DNA from 2 places in the Erwinia sp. INIA01 genome. Region 1 is predicted to be linked to the other one. Evidence: predicted binding sites of a transcription regulator. Region 1 holds the regulator's gene; the other holds the start of a gene.
What was found. The regulator LexA, encoded in region 1, represses DNA repair genes until DNA is damaged. The targets are predictions, from matches to a motif close to TNCTGTATGTACATACAGNA.
Positions count from the first base shown of each region.

Region 2: dinG (ATP-dependent DNA helicase DinG) is a predicted target of LexA. The motif match lies at 1,978-1,997, and genes of this name have one in related genera.

Region 1 is NZ_JAPDNC010000002.1:42,919-46,304, forward strand. It holds gene plsB (glycerol-3-phosphate 1-O-acyltransferase PlsB) at 1-641, opposite strand, end outside; gene OMR58_RS02140 (diacylglycerol kinase) at 770-1,138, shown strand; gene lexA (transcriptional repressor LexA) at 1,246-1,854, shown strand; gene dinF (MATE family efflux transporter DinF) at 1,935-3,263, shown strand.
Region 2 is NZ_JAPDNC010000004.1:394,953-398,338, forward strand. It holds gene dinG (ATP-dependent DNA helicase DinG) at 1-1,954, opposite strand, end outside; gene OMR58_RS09835 (GNAT family N-acetyltransferase) at 2,084-2,602, opposite strand; gene OMR58_RS09840 (helix-turn-helix domain-containing protein) at 2,599-3,162, opposite strand; gene OMR58_RS09845 (MerR family transcriptional regulator) at 3,309-3,386, shown strand, end outside.

The DNA.
Region 1 (3,386 bases):
CGCACCGGCAGGCGCGGGCCTACGGCTGCCAGCCGCTGGCGGGCGAAGTGCATACGCGCCACGCGTGCCAGCTTCTGTGCGATAGTTTTATCGGTACCGTGCTCGGTCGCCATGCGGCGCAGCGAGACGATAGGCGAGAAACGCACAAAGCTATCGCGACCCAGCCAGATCACCGCAAAGAACTTCTGAATGCCGTTCAGCACCCGCAGATGCGGCTGTTCGACACCCTGTACTTCGCGCCCCGGCGCACGGCCAAACATCACCGATACCGGCACCATCTGTACATCCAGATCGGGATGATTACGGTGCAGGTCCAGATAGTCATGGAACAGCTTGACCGACTCAAGGTTCGGTACGAAATAGGGGAACACGCGCGGACCGTCATGGATAAACACATAGCGGGGCAGCACGGTGCCGTCGATCTCCAGCGGATGCAAAGGATCGGGGAGATCCTGTTTGCGGCACTGTTCGCGCAGGGCAAGGAGATCGGCCTTTGAATCATAAGGCAGCACATACATAATAGGGCGAGAAGTATCAAGCCCAAGCTCGGCAACCGGTTCGGCCGGGATTGCCTTACTTTTTACCAGGAATTTCACTGGCAGATTCAACAGTTTGTAATATAAATTACGCCAACCTGACATAGACAACATGAAGCCTCTTGTTAGCAAAGCGCCGCAAGCATACCAGAAAGCGCTAACAGAATCTGTGGTGTTGCAAAATGTGCTACACCCTCTCATTGACGTTAAACTTCCCAAAGGGTTCCCTGATTATGGCAAATAACGCCACCGGACTGACTCGAATTGTAAAAGCAGCGGGTTATTCCTGGAAAGGTATACGTGCTGCCTGGCAGCATGAAGCGGCATTCCGGCAGGAAGCGATTGCTGCCATCGTCGCCATCCTGATCGCCTGCTGGCTGGATGTGGATGCCGTGACCCGCGTGTTGCTGATTGGCTCCGTAGTGATGGTGATTATTGTTGAAATCCTTAATAGTGCGATTGAAGCGGTGGTTGACCGTATCGGCAGTGAAATTCATCCGCTGGCCGGGCGTGCCAAAGATATGGGATCTGCCGCCGTATTATTAAGCATAATATTGGCAATTTTTGTGTGGGCAATGCTATTGATTGCACATTTGCGATAGGTTTTCCGAAATTCAACAAACTGCTGTTTTTTAGCCAGCTTTGGGTTTCCAACGCGCAAATACCTGTATATACTCACAGTCGACTGTATAAACAACCAGGGGGCGGGATGAAAGCACTAACGGCAAGGCAGCAGCAGGTTTACGACCTGATTCGCGACCACATTAACCAGACCGGTATGCCACCGACGCGGGCAGAAATTGCCTCGCAGCTCGGCTTCCGTTCCCCTAATGCTGCAGAAGAACACCTGAAAGCGCTGGCCAGAAAAGGCGTGATTGAGATCGTTTCCGGCGCATCGCGCGGTATTCGTCTGATGATGGAAGAGGCCGATGGCCTGCCGCTGATCGGCCGCGTTGCCGCTGGCGAACCCCTGCTGGCCGAGCAGCATATCGAAGGCCACTACTCGGTAGACCCCGAACTGTTTAAACCCAATGCGGACTTCCTGCTGCGCGTCAGCGGCATGTCGATGAAGGACATCGGCATTATGGATGGCGATCTGCTGGCGGTGCATAAAACGGAAGACGTGCGTAACGGACAGGTTGTTGTGGCGCGTATTGATGACGAAGTGACCGTTAAGCGTCTGAAGAAGCAGGGTAACATCGTTCACCTGCTGCCGGAAAACAGCGAGTTTCAGCCGATTGTTGTCGACCTGCGTCAGCAGACGCTGACCATAGAAGGCCTGGCCGTCGGTGTTATCCGCAACGGCAACTGGCTGTAATCCCCCACCGAATATGACGCGTCGCCCTCTGCGGCGCGTTTTGCGATCTCTCATCACTCCCTGCTTCCGGTTGAAACACGATGCGACTGCTGACGGCTGCCGATAAAAATCTCTGGCGGCTGGCGCTGCCGATGATCCTCTCCAATATTACCGTGCCGCTGCTAGGTCTGGTGGATACCGCGGTTATTGGACATCTTGATAGCCCGACCTACCTCGGCGGCGTGGCGATTGGTACGACTATCACCAGCTTCCTGTTTATGCTGCTGCTGTTCTTACGCATGAGCACCACCGGGCTGACCGCACAGGCGTTTGGCGCAAACGACAAACCCGCTCTGGCCCGTGCGTTAATGCAGCCGCTGCTGCTGGCGCTGATGGCCGGTATCACCTTTATTGTGCTGAAAGCGCCGCTGACCCATCTGGCGCTGGGGCTGACCGGCGGCAGTAAGGACGTGCTGCACCAGGCCGATTTGTTTATGCAGATCCGCTGGCTCAGCGCGCCCGCCACGCTGGCAAACCTGGTATTACTCGGCTGGCTGCTGGGCGTACAGTATGCCCGTGCGCCGGTGATCCTGCTGGTGGTGGGCAACCTGGTGAACATCCTGCTGGATCTGTGGTTTGTTATTGGCCTGAAGTGGGGCGTTCAGGGCGCTGCGGCGGCTACCGCTATTGCGGAATACGTCAGCCTGCTGGTCGGGCTGCTGCTGGTGTGGCGGGTGATGGTGATGCGTGGCCTGTCGCTGCGTCTGCTGCTGAGTGCATGGCGCGGTAATCTGGCCCGCCTGCTGAGGCTGAACCGCGACATTATGCTGCGTTCTCTGCTGTTGCAGGTGTGCTTTGCCTCACTGACGATTTTCGGCGCGCGGCTCGGCAGCGATATTGTTGCCGTCAATGCGGTGCTGCTGATGTTTCTGACCTTCACCGCCTACGCGCTTGACGGCTTCGCCTATGCGGTCGAAGCCTGTTCGGGAGAAGCCTTTGGTGCGGGAAACAGCCAGCAGCTGCTCAGCGTCTGGCATGCGGCCTGCCGCCAGTCCGGCGTTGTTGCGCTGGCGTTCTCGTTGATTTATGCCTTCGGCGGCGAGCATATTGTGGCGCTACTGACCTCTCTGGAGCCTCTTCGGGAGCTGGCCGATCGCTATTTATGGTGGCAGGTGGTGATGCCGCTGGCTGGCGTAGGCTGCTATCTACTGGACGGCATGTTTATCGGTGCCACCCGCGCCAGCGAAATGCGTAACAGCATGGTGGTGGCCGCAGCAGGCTTTGGGCTGACGCTGTTTACCGTTCCGCTGCTGGGCAATCACGGTCTGTGGCTGGCGGTGACGGTATTCCTGCTGCTGCGCGGTATCAGCCTGTGGTTTATCTGGCAGCGACACTGGCGAAACGGTACCTGGTTTGCCCTGTCGCGCTGACAGACATATTTGCTTACTTCTCCCTGAATAACGGCCAGCTTGCTGAACGGGCTGGTTTTTTTTGATTTCTTGCGTTGGGTTTCAGGCTTTTAAGGCACTCCGATTGGCCCGTGCGCAGCATCT
Region 2 (3,386 bases), on a different contig from region 1:
GGATAAGATTAAACGAGGCGCTGGGCAGACTTTGCACCTCAAAAGGATAACGCTTCAGGCTTTTCAGCCACTCGCCCTCGGTCAAAATAACCGGACTGTCCACCGGGGGGAAAGCGATTTTATGAATATGAACCTGGGAAAGCAGCTCCCCTTTCAGATCCAGCCCCTCGGCAAAGGACTGCAAACCCACCAGCACGCTGGTTTCCCCACGCTCTACACGCTGGCGATGCAGCGCCACCAGCGCCGGACGCGGTTTGTCGCCCTGAACCAGCATCATTAAACGCAGCTCGGGCAGGTAGGCAATAAACTGCTGCATCGCCCGGTTGCTGGCGAACAGCACCAGCAGCCCTTTATGTTTCGCCAGCTTTATCTGGTGGCGGAAAAAATGGGCCATTTCGGCCAGATGCGCCACTTCATTAGCCAGCAGCGGCTCGTGCTTCATCTGAGGAATAACCAGCTTGCCCTGCTCGACATGATTAAACGGCGAGTCCAGCGCAACAAAACGATCATCCGCTTTTTCACTGAGGCCGGACATCTCCTGTAGCCGCTGGAAGCTGTTTAGCGAACGCAGAGTGGCGGAGGTCAGCACCACATGGGGAATTTTACGCCACAGCAGCTTTTCCAGCTGATCGCTGACGCGGATACCGGCACAGTGCAGCATCAGATGCGCGTTGCCCTCGCGCAGTTCGCGGGTCACCCACTTTGACACCGGTGCGCCGGATGTCTGCTCCAGCGCCGCCAGCCGCCACAGCTTGCTGCTGGCTTCAAACCAGCCCAGCGCGCGGTTCATCTGCAGTAGCGTGCGGTGCAGGCGCACCACGTCATACTGGCCGCTTTTTTCACTGAGATCGTTGACCAGCCCTTCGGCCAGCCCGCGCAGCGCATCGCTGAGTTTGAACAGCCTGCCGCAGATCGTCATGATCTCTTCCGGTAGCAGCCCCATCTCGAAACGGTGCTCCCCTTCCTGCCCTTCCGGCGGCAGATAAAGACCGAGGATCTGCGACAGCATTTGCAACTGTTCACGCACCTCTTCGCAGTGCTCTTTCAGGCGATCCGGGTTCGCCAGCGGCGGCGGGCGTTTGGGCCTGAACTGCGCCATACACTGCTCAACCAGCCGGGCAAACAGATCCAGCTGGAGCGTATTCCAGCCGGGGGTGATTTCGCCGCTCATTTCCAGCGCGTCGCGCGCCACGTCCGGTAAATGATGCCCTTCGTCCAGCACCAGCAGCAGATGTTTCGGCGGCGGCAGTACGGATTCCGTTTCCAGCGCCGCCATCACCAGCGCATGGTTAGCGACCACTACATCGGCGTTTTCGATCTCGCGCCGCGCCACGTAGAACGGGCATTCACGGAACCAGTGGCAGTTGCTGCCGAGGCAGTTGGCTTTGTCGGTACTGATACGCTGCCACAGTGAATCTTCGATATTGTCCTTGCAGTGATCGCGCAGGCCGTCCCATTCGTAGCGGTTCAGCGCCTTTTCCAGCTCACAGCAGATCGCCCGCTCAGCCTTGCTGGCGGTCATATCATCATCAAGGAACAGCAGCAGATCGCCCTGCTTTTCTTCGTCGGTCGCCAGCGCAGACAAATTGCGCGGGCACACGTAGCGCCCGCGGCCAAAGGCGGCGGTAAAGGTCAGCTCGGGAATGATTTTCTTCAGCAGCGGCAGATCTTTACTGTAGATCTGGTCCTGTAATGCCACGTTGGCGGTGCTGACCACCAGCGGTTTTTCCTCAGCGCGGCTGACGGCAATGCCGGGGATCAGGTAGGAGAGGGTTTTCCCCACGCCGGTCGGTGCTTCAATAGCCAGATGGCGCCCCTCTTCGCCCGACAGCGTTTTCGCCACTTCAGCAATCATCTGCCGCTGCGGTGCGCGCGGAATAAAATCGGGGACTTGCTGTTGCAGGGCTTTATACCACCCGGCAATTTGCGCTTTTAACGCCGCAGTTAACGCCATGACAACCCTTTGCAAAAAATCAGGGCTGTATTTTTACACAGTATCGCGCTGGCGTCAGCCTGCGGATGCGGATCGCACCAGGAAAGTCGAACCGCTCCGCATTTCTCCGGCGGCACCATGCCCTGTTTTTCAGAGCGTTTTATACATCAACGTGGTGGCATCCAGAACCCCTTCGGTGGAGCGGGCATAAAACGGAATTTCTCCGGCCACCTGCCAGCCCAGCGAGCGGTAGAGCGGTTCCGCCACGTCGCCACTGCGGGTATCCAGCACCAGCAGCGTGCGGCCTGCCTGCTTAGCACGCTCTTCCGCCCTCAGCATCAGTTCACGGGCTATCCCACGCCGACGCGCATCGGGGTGAACCAGCAGTTTGATCACCTCGGCGCGGTGCGCACCGTTTGGCGGCATAGCCAGCACCACCATAACCGTTGCCACGATGCGGTCAGCCAGTCTGGCGACTAACATCGTTTTATCACCGCAGGCCAGGCTCAATACGACATCCTGCCAGAAGCGGGTGAAGGTTTGCGGGTCACAGTCCACAAAACCCACGCTGGCACCCTGCGCGACGCATCCCTTCAGTACGCGGCACAACGCCGGAAGCTCCTCACGCGCCTGCTGCGCGTCCAGCCACTCATATTCAATCTGGGTCATGGGCGTGCCACCACCAGCGCATAGTGAGCACCTCCGGTTTCCGGCGCGCTGAACGACGTGCGGCCAAACAGATGAAAGCGCAGGCAGTCGCCCTTTTCCAGCCGCCACTGTTGCTCATTCATGCGGAATATCAGCACACCGTCCAGCATCCAGATATGCTGCTCCAGCCCGGCCAGCGGCGGCAGGTCATACTCAATCAGCGCACCCTGCTCAAGCTGCGCCTCCACCAGCTCGGCGTGGAACGCCTGAGCGGGCGGTGATACGCTGCGCCGCAGATAACCGCTGCTGGCATCGCGCCAGACGTTCTGCTGCGCTGGCCGCAGGTGCTGCGGGCCGCTCTGCTCCACTTCGCTGAGCAGCCGCGACATGGTCAGCCCATAGGCGCTGCACAGCCGGTTAAGCAGTGCGGCGGTCGGGCTGTTTTCCCCGCGCTCAATGCGTGACAGCGAAGCGCGGCTGATGCCGGTCATCTCCGCCAGTGTCTCCAGCGACCACCCCTGCTCAACCCGCAGATCGGCCAGCCGCTGCGCCAGGCGTTGCTCTGTTTGCTTCTGATCCATAGTCATCTCATTTAAGGGAAATAATCTCATATATGAGATCTACCGCAAGCCAGCGCTCAGATCAAGTTGTACATCCACAATTTATCTGTACAGCATGCTAATATTAAGTGCGGGCCGATAAGGCCTGAGAGTGAATGAGGTGAGAAATGACGTTGTACAGCATCGGTGATGTTGCTGAGCGCTGCGGGATTAATCCGGTAACACTGCGCGCCTGGCAACGCCGC